One region of the Mesorhizobium sp. WSM1343 genome, then DNA from elsewhere that is predicted to be linked to it. Evidence: riboswitches for the same ligand, from Rfam matches in the RefSeq annotation. Region 1 holds a riboswitch; each other region holds the start of a gene.

Region 1 (2,193 bases):
GACCAGTTAAGAATCGTCACTGGACCAGTGAGCATGCCCTTCACCGGCTTTTTCGACAGCGACTGGGCAAATTGCCACCATTGGACCGTCATCGGATTGGGCCGCGATACGTCGCCGAAGATGATGGGAGGGCGCACGAGCCGCGACCCATAACTTTGCACCCAGCCATGCTGGGTGAAGGCGAGGCCGGACAACTGCTCGCCGAAATGCTGCACCATGTCGTTGCGTTCGAACTCGCCATGTACCAGACAGCGGCCCGAAATAGGTAGCCAGCATAATTTTCAACTTGGGCGCGGCTTTAGACAGCTGCCCGTAGGTGAATTCGAAGGCAGCTCGTTCGTTCGGGTTGAGATCGAGCACAAGCGCCGGCTCATCAATCTGCACCCAGTCGGCCTCCGAGAGCTCCAGCCTCTGCAGTAGTTGCTCGTGGAGCGGCAGCAGGCGCGGTAGCAGCGCTATGGGATTAAAGCCCTGGTCGGGAGACTTCGCCAGCTTCAGGAAGTTCACCGGTCCAAGGATGACCGGGCGTGTATGGATGCCGAGCTCTTTTGCCTCAGAAAGTGATCGACTGGTTTGGTCAACGAGAGGGCGAATGTCTGATCGTCGGCCAGTTCCGGCACGATGTAGTGGTAGTTCGTGTCGAACCATTTGGTCATTTCCATTGCGGTCACGCGCTGCCCCTGAACTGCATGCCCGTGACTGGCGTGTCCGCAACCCGCGCTATCGCTTTGCGTGCCGCGCGCCATTGCGAAGTAGATGTCAAGCGGGACCTCGCCGCCCGTCCAGCCGTAACGAGCTGGCACGGCGCCGACCATTGCTGCAGTGTCGAGCACATGGTCATACAGTGAGAAATCGTTCGACGGGATTCGACACGCCGCGGTCATGCTGCTCGCTCCAGCTGGCGGCACGCAGCGCCTTCGCCGTGACCAGAAGGTTGGCAGCAGAAGATTTTCCGGACCAGTAGCTTTCGAGCGCGAATTTCAGTTCTCGCCGGCGACCGATACGCGGCACGCCAAGCGTTGCTGTGGGAACTTGCTGGGAGACATTCATTCCATACCCCGATGGTTGGGGGCGGGGACAAGGAAGGCGCTAACAGGCCCGGCCTCAACGCCGAGCTGCCGCGGCCACCAGACACCCCGCCCGTGGACTTTGTTCACCGTGGCAGGTCTCCTGGCTCGCGGGTCACAGCCTCTGCCGTCTTCCCGGGGCAGTTCGCCCCAGTGACATTGGTGGGGTTGGCTCGCCGCTTACAGTTGCGGGGGCAGCGCCGGCATTGCTACCGGCTTCCCTCTTAGCTCCACTGGGGCAACGCCTTGCGAAGAACCACACGCGGACAAATGATCGGACGGCAGTACTGGCCCGAAGTGCGACAGTGTTCCTGAGCCTCAACAATCAGAAATTTAGAGAAAACCGGCCTCCTTCTCGGACTGGTACGCGTTCGATTTACACGCGCTCGTCTGGACGGCCTGCAGGGGGGAAGGTGGGCAATATGTGGCCGAAATGCTGCCCTACAACAACTTCGCCTGCTCAGCCTCTCGGCGCAAATTCTGGCGCGGCCTTGGGCCGATCTGCTGGATCACCAATCCGGCCGCCAGCGAGCCGAGATCGCCGCAGGTCTTGAGGTCGCGGCCTTGTGTATAGCCATGCAGGAACCCGGCGGCATAGAGATCGCCGGCGCCCGTCGTGTCGACCAGTTCCTTGATGGCGGTCGCCTTGATCACCACCGTCTCGTCGCCGCGCACGATCACGGAGCCTTTGTCCGAGCGGGTCACGGCGGCGATCCGGCAATCCTTGCGGATCTGGGCCAGCGCCTCGTCGAACGACGATGTCTGGTAGAGCGACTTGATCTCGTGGCTGTTGGCAAAGACGATGTCGACCGTGCCCGAACGCATCAGCTCGAGGAATTCGTCGCGGTAGCGGTCGACGCAGAACGAATCCGACAGCGTCATCGACACTTCGCGGCCTGCCGCGTGCGCCAGCTTCGCCGTCTGGCGGATTGCCTCCTTGGCGCGCGGCGGGTCCCACAGATAGCCTTCGAAATAGGTGACCTTGGCGCCAGAAGCCTTGTCGGCCTCGACATCCTCCGGCCCAAGCTCGACGCAGGCGCCGAGATAGGTGTTCATCGAACGCTCGCCGTCAGGGGTGACGAAGATCATCGACCGCGCCGTCGGCGGCTCGCCCTTGAGCGGCGTG
Region 2 (2,193 bases), 2.4 Mb from region 1:
TTCATGCAGGCCGAATCGCTGCGCATGGCGTGGTCGATGCTGGCCTGGACCGGTGGGCCGACGCTCGGCATCTTCCTCTACACGCGCTTCGGCGTCTATGCCGCGCATGGCGCGGTGGCCGTGTTCGCGTTAGCGCTGCTGGCATTGTTCTGGACCTACCGGCTCGGCGACAACCCGTCGATCCGTCCCGGCAAGACGCGACCAGCCAATCCGCTCGCCAATATCGGCCGCTTCATCGCCCAGCCCAGGCTCAGGCTGGCCTGGCTGATCGCGTTTGGGCGCTCCTGTTTCTGGACGACGTTCTTCGTCTATGGGCCGCTGTTCATGGTCATTACGGGTGAGGGCAAGCTGGCCGGCGGCCTGCTGGTTTCGGCCGGCAACGCGCTTTTGTTCATGGCCATCTTCTGGGGCAAGGCGGGAAAGCGCTTTGGCGGCCGCAGGACCATGACATTTGCCTATTTCGCCATGTCGGTCGCGCTTCTGGCGGCGGGCTTCGTCGGCGAAACCGTGCCGCTGCTCACCGGCGCCTTCCTGCTCTGCGGCGCCTTCTTCACCATTGCACTCGACGCGCTCGGCTCGACCGCCTTCATGCGCTCGGTGCGCTCCTATGAAAGATCGCAGATGGCGGCGGTCTATCGCACCTATCTCGACTTTTCCGAGCTGACGCCGCCGCTGGTCTATTCGGTGGTGCTGGCCTTCTTCGGCCTGGGCTCGGTGTTCGTCACGCTTGGCCTGCTGGCGGCGGTCTGCGGCTTCGTGACGTGGCGCTATCTGCCGAAATCGCTTTGACCTTCATGGCGCATTCGCAACGGTCGCCGGCGGAATTTGGTTTGCCGGACGCGAGGATTCTGCCTATAGTCGCCGGTGTCGCCGGTTCCATTTTGGAGCCAAGAGGGAATGCGGTAAGGGCGGATTTCGCCCAATGCCGTGGCTGCCCCCGCAACTGTGTGCGGTAGTCCTCTCCATATGCCACTGAAGATTTTTCTTCGGGAAGGTGGGGAAGGACGCTGATCCGTGAGCCAGGAGACCTGCCGGCGACAGGAAACTGACTTCGATGCCCTCGGGTGGAGGGCGAAAGGACAAGACATGACTACCGCTTCCGTCTCCCTCGGCGCTTCCGTCTCCTCGCAGTCGCGCTTCATGCAGCTTGCGCTCGCCGCGCTGCTCGGCATTTTCGTGATGGGCTTTGTCGGCTTCTCGCATATCGATGCGGTCCACAATGCGGCTCACGACTATCGCCATTCGATGGCGTTTCCCTGCCACTGACGAGGGGCTGACATCATGAACCTGTTTCGCAACGTCGTGTTCATCGCGGCGATCGCAGGGCTCGTGGCCGGCGTCGTTCTCGCCTGCATGCAGGCCTATGCGACCGTGCCGCTGATCCTGAAGGCGGAAGTCTACGAACAGGCGGGCGGCGGGCATCACCATGACCATGCCGCTCCGGCAGCAACGGATAGCAATGCCATGAGCACAGCCGCTCCGGCCCCTGCCGAAGCGACTGCTGCGGCGGAAGACGAGGGCTGGGCGCCGGCAGACGGTTTCGAGCGTTTCGCCTTCAGCGTGCTTGCCAACATCGTCACCGGCATCGGCTTCGGGTTGATCCTGGTCGCGGTTTCCGAATTCGCCGGCGGTATCGGTGGTTGGCGCCAGGGCGTGTTCTGGGGCTTGGCCGGCTTTGCCGTGTTCACGCTGGCGCCGGGCCTCGGCCTGCCGCCGGAACTGCCGGCCATGCCGGCCGCCGATCTCACCCAGCGCCAGATCTGGTGGTGGGCAACGGTGGCGGCAACCGCTGCCGGTCTCGGCCTGATCGCGTTCCGCAAGTCGCTGCCGCTGGCGATCCTTGCCGTCCTTTTGATCGTCGCACCGCATGTTGTCGGGGCACCGCAGCCCGACAGTTACGAGACGGCGATTCCGGAAGGGCTGCATCACCAGTTCGTGGTGGCGGTGACCGTGACCAATCTGGTGTTCTGGCTGGTGCTCGGAGCGGTAGTCGGTGTGGTGCGCGGTCGTTTCACCGGCACCGCGACCAGCCTGCGCGACAGCTTTGCCTGATCGCAAGACACTGACCTTCCTCATCGGCGGTGCGCGCTCCGGCAAGAGCGCGCACGCCGAAATTTTGGCGACCGCCTTGCCGCCGCCCTGGACCTATGTCGCCACGGCGCAAGCCTATGATGACGAGATGCGTGAGCGCAT
Region 3 (2,193 bases), 780 kb from region 1:
CGTCTAGCGGCGTGTCTTGGAAATGAAATCGCGTCGTTCGGACAGCCCCGATGTGGGAGGGCAAGGTCGTCTTTTCCAATCACGAAGTTGTTCCGTGTGGACCATGAATCCACACCTTGAAATTGTGCCAATGGAATCTAAGGATGCATTTTTCTTCTTCATATCAGTGCGTTAGCTGTAGCCACCTGATGGATCACCGACTGTTTCAGAGGCCCAGCGTTCACACCGTCCTGCACGCACCGTCAACAGAAACGAACCGTTCGGTTCGATTTTAGGGCGAGCTAATAGTCACTTTTCGAAACCATTAACCTTTTTGACCCCCGCGAAGGGTCGGATTCGGGAAGATCGCAGCCGGCAAATGGCCGCCCGGGAGGTGGGATCTCGGCCCGCGACGATCTGCAGTATCGTTTCGCATGCCGTGTCGCGCCGCATGGATACGATGTCGTTTTCATGCCGACGGCGCGCCCGCGATCGTGGTTAGATCATACCATCTCAGGTGCCGCTTCGTGACGACGAGGCGGAGAATTGGGAAGCCGGTCAGAATCCGGCGCTGCCCCCGCAACGGTGGTGGAGTTCAAGTCGCAACGGGAGACCACTGGGCAACCGCCTGGGAAGGTGTCGCGATGGTCCGCAAGGACAACTCCAGAGCCCGGAAACCAGCCCGAGATTTTTAGACTCGACTGATCGCGGTGGGCGGTCAAGAGGTGGATAGCGCATGTCCGGCACACAGCCGGCCTGCGTTTCAATCCTTCCTCCGTCACCACCAGTTCAGTCCTTAGGAACGAGGACAGGACATGGATATCCGCAACGACATGCTGAGGCTCCTGAAGGGGCGCCGGCAAGGCTTTTCGCTGGAGCAGCCCTTCTACACCGATCCGGACTACTTCAAGCTCGACATGGAGCTGATCTGGTATCGCGACTGGCTGTTCATCGGCCATGATTGCGAACTGCCGAAGCCGGGCAGCTACATCACCGTGCAGGTCGGCGATTATCCGGTCGTCCTTGTCCGCGACCAGCACGGCAAGATCAACGCCTTCCACAATTCCTGCCGCCATCGCGGCAGCCGCGTGTGCAACACGGAGAAGGGTACCGCGGCAAAGCTCGTCTGCCCGTATCATCAGTGGACCTACGAGCTGGACGGCCGCCTGCTGTTTGCCCGCCAGATGGCCGACGGTTTCGACAAGAGTGATTTCGGCCTGAAGCCGGTCGCTTGCGAGAGCGTCGGCGGCTACATCTTCATCTGCCTGGCCAAGGAACCGGCAGATTTCGCGCCGATGCGGGCGATGATCGAACCCTATCTTTTGCCGCACCGGCTGCGTGAAGCAAAGATCGCCTTCGAGAGCACGATCGTCGAGAAGGGCAACTGGAAGCTGGTCTGGGAAAACAACCGCGAGTGCTACCACTGCGCCGCCAATCATCCCGAGTTGTGCAAGACCTTCCCCGAGGCTCCAACCATAACCGGCGTCCATGGCGCCGACAGCGACCCTGAAATGGTCGCACACTGGGCCAAATGCGAGGCATCAGGCTTGCCGAGCAAATTCCGCATCGATCCGGCAGGGCAGTACCGCGCCACCCGCGCGCCGCTGCTGCGCGATGCCGTCAGCTACACCATGACGGGAAAACGGGCGGTCCAGAAGAACTTGTCCGACAGCGTTTCAACCGACCGCATCGGCTCCTTGCTGCTCTATCACTATCCGACGACCTGGAACCATATCCTCGGCGACCACGCCGTTACCTTCCGCGTGCTGCCGATCAGTGCCACGGAAACCGCGGTGACAACGAAATGGCTCGTCCACAAGGATGCGGTCGAAGGCGTCGACTACGACCTCGCTGAGCTCACCCATGTCTGGACCGAGACCAACGACCAGGACCGCCGCATCGTCGAGGAAAACGCCTTCGGCATCCTGTCGCCGGCCTATGAACCAGGCCCCTATTCGGAGCTGCATGAGGGCGGCGTGATCCAGTTCGTCGAGTGGTACGCGTCGTTCATCGGGCCGCGCCTTGCCGAAGGCGGCCGGCCGGCCCTGCGCAGCGTCGCCTAGCCCAGGGGATAGGAGGATGAATGCGATGACGGACCTTGGCCTCTATCGCCATCTCGACCAGATGACGCCCTGGAACGACAGGCTGCAGGTGCTGGAAGTGATCGGCGTCAGCGACGAAGCGCCTGACGTGAAGACCTTCACCTTCCGCTCC
Region 4 (2,193 bases), 740 kb from region 1:
TCCTTTTCGTCGTCGACCAACTCGTCAAGGGTGCCATCCGCGCCATCACCGGCCTGCTCGGCGGCATCGCCGCCTTCCTGCCTATACCGGGCCTGAGCGGCCTGGTCTCCTTCATCAACACGGTGATCCGCCTGTCGCTGACCTATGTCGACGAGATCATCCTCGGCTACAACATCCGCATCAATTCAGCCTCACCCTTCGAGACGGCGCGCCAAGGCGTCGTGCTCTATGCCCAGAACGGCAAGGTCATGGTCAAGAACGCCGTCTGGCTGGCGGTCATCATGTGGGGCGTTTCGTTCGTCATCTTTCTGATGATGCTGGCGCCTGCTGGTGCGATTCTGTTCCTGATGCCTGGCCAGCTCGCCGGCTGGGCTTTCGTGCTCGCCATCGTCTTCGCCTGGGCGTTCAAGGCGGCCTTCATCGAGCCTTTCGCCATCGCTTGCCTGATGCAGGTCTATTTCAAGACCATCGCGGGCCAGGTGCCGGATCCGGCCTGGGACGCCCGGCTGGCCGAGGCGTCGTCGAAGTTCAGGGAGCTCAAGGACAAGGCGCTCGCCTCCTTCGGCGGTTCGCGCTGGGGTACGGCCGGCGCCACACCCTGATCGGCCGGGCAGATGGTGTCTGGTGAGGCAGAAACGGTGTTGAGGCGCGCCACGGTGGACTTGAGCTGTGTCTCGCCTTGCCCGGAAAACGTCTCGCTCATGATCAGTTCCGGCAGCGGCAGCCGCCGTCCCCAACCATGCGTTTCAAGGTCCGGTTTGGAAGCGAACTCGGAAACACGGCCGACGCAGAGATAGGCGATTGGCGTTACGTGATCCGGAATGGCCAACAGCCGCTTCAGCGCCTCAGCCTCGATGATGCTCACCCAGCCGACGCCAACGCCCTCGGCACGCGCGGCCAGCCAGAAATTCTGCACCGCGCAGACGGTGCTGTAGAGATCCATCTCCGGATTGTGCCAGCGTCCCAGCGGCGAACCTTTCGAGCGCTGCCGGTCGCAAGTGATGCAGATGTTGAGCGCGCTTTCGCAGATGCCTTCCAGCTTGAGCTTGCGGTACAGCGCCTGTTTTTCCGCCTCGATCGCCGGCAGTTCCTGCTCGCGCGCGGCCAGGAACAGGTCGCGCACCCTTTCGCGTCGCTCGATGTCACGAATGACAATGAAATTCCATGGCTGCATGAAGCCGACCGATGGCGCATGATGAGCGGCAAGCAGCAGCCGCGCCAGCACGTCGTCATCGATCGCGGTGGGCAGGAAATGGCTGCGCACGTCGCGCCGCGTGAACATGGCGCGATAGACCGCATCGCGCGCATTCTGGTCGAATCCATCGTCAATGGCAGCGGTCATATGTTCCGGCATCGCTTGTCCCCTTGCGATTGCAGATTCAAAACGGTCAGAGCGTACTTTGTGCGTCCAAATGGACGCACGTCGCTCTGATGCCATCCGCCCGACCATGCGGATGACGATGCCTGCCAGGCCGGTCTTCTGGCTTGGGATCAACCCGCGTCCGGTGCCTTCCCGTCATCGACAGTGGCATTTACCGGCGCGGTCCCCCTCACAGCGTTGGGCACGCCACGGAATTCAACCGTGTTCCCGATTCTCCCGCTTGCGGCGGGCACCAGGCAGTACCCAGGGACCTTACGCCGAAGCGCCGGCGAGGCCAATGCCCGCGGCGACGCGAATGGACGCAGGCGCGATTTTCCCCAGTCATCGGCCGCCCGTGCATGGCCTTTGTCGATCCGGGTCACTAGATTAGGACGATGACCACCCGTCTCTACACGCATCCGATCTTCCTCGAGCATCTCACGCCGCCCGGACATCCCGAGCGGCCCGACCGCTTGCGCGCCATCGAGCGCGTGCTCGATGAGGAAGCCTTTGCCGGGCTCGATCGTATCCAGGCGCCGGAAGGCGACGAGGCCACCATCCTCTACGCGCATCCCGCCGATTTCGTCGCCCGCGTGCGCGCCGCCATTCCCGACGAAGGCATTGCCCGCATCGATGCCGACACCACTGCCAGTCCGAAGAGCTGGCAAGCGGCGATCACCGCGATCGGCGCCGCCAACGCCGCCGTCGATGATGTCTTTTCGGGCCGCGCCGACAACGTCTTCGTCGCCGCCCGGCCGCCCGGCCATCATGCCGAAAAGACCACGGCCATGGGCTTCTGCCTGTTCAACACGGCGGCGATCGCGGCGCGTTAT

Evidence for each region. Region 1 has a riboswitch for cobalamin ahead of AC0NIL_RS29030 (uroporphyrinogen decarboxylase/cobalamine-independent methonine synthase family protein). Riboswitches for the same ligand answer to the same signal wherever they lie in the genome.
Region 2: another riboswitch for cobalamin. It lies ahead of AC0NIL_RS17085 (CbtB domain-containing protein); the one in region 1 lies ahead of AC0NIL_RS29030 (uroporphyrinogen decarboxylase/cobalamine-independent methonine synthase family protein).
Region 3: another riboswitch for cobalamin. It lies ahead of AC0NIL_RS02025 (aromatic ring-hydroxylating oxygenase subunit alpha); the one in region 1 lies ahead of AC0NIL_RS29030 (uroporphyrinogen decarboxylase/cobalamine-independent methonine synthase family protein).
Region 4: another riboswitch for cobalamin. It lies ahead of bluB (5,6-dimethylbenzimidazole synthase); the one in region 1 lies ahead of AC0NIL_RS29030 (uroporphyrinogen decarboxylase/cobalamine-independent methonine synthase family protein).

The regions. Positions count from the first base shown of each region.
Region 1 is NZ_CM148370.1:5,962,950-5,965,142, reverse strand. Features, by position in the region: gene AC0NIL_RS29035 (hypothetical protein) at 1-218, opposite strand, end outside; partial or broken gene AC0NIL_RS29030 (uroporphyrinogen decarboxylase/cobalamine-independent methonine synthase family protein) at 301-1,050, opposite strand; cobalamin riboswitch at 1,145-1,343, opposite strand; gene AC0NIL_RS29025 (adenosine kinase) at 1,509-2,193, opposite strand, start outside.
Region 2 is NZ_CM148370.1:3,529,658-3,531,850, forward strand. Features, by position in the region: gene AC0NIL_RS17080 (MFS transporter) at 1-789, shown strand, start outside; cobalamin riboswitch at 846-1,050, shown strand; gene AC0NIL_RS17085 (CbtB domain-containing protein) at 1,087-1,266, shown strand; gene AC0NIL_RS17090 (CbtA family protein) at 1,282-2,052, shown strand; gene cobU (bifunctional adenosylcobinamide kinase/adenosylcobinamide-phosphate guanylyltransferase) at 2,045-2,193, shown strand, end outside.
Region 3 is NZ_CM148370.1:444,940-447,132, forward strand. Features, by position in the region: cobalamin riboswitch at 478-679, shown strand; gene AC0NIL_RS02025 (aromatic ring-hydroxylating oxygenase subunit alpha) at 795-2,042, shown strand; gene AC0NIL_RS02030 (FAD-binding oxidoreductase) at 2,068-2,193, shown strand, end outside.
Region 4 is NZ_CM148370.1:5,218,432-5,220,624, reverse strand. Features, by position in the region: gene AC0NIL_RS25590 (hypothetical protein) at 1-602, shown strand, start outside; partial or broken gene bluB (5,6-dimethylbenzimidazole synthase) at 773-1,282, opposite strand; cobalamin riboswitch at 1,454-1,633, opposite strand; gene AC0NIL_RS25580 (histone deacetylase family protein) at 1,756-2,193, shown strand, end outside.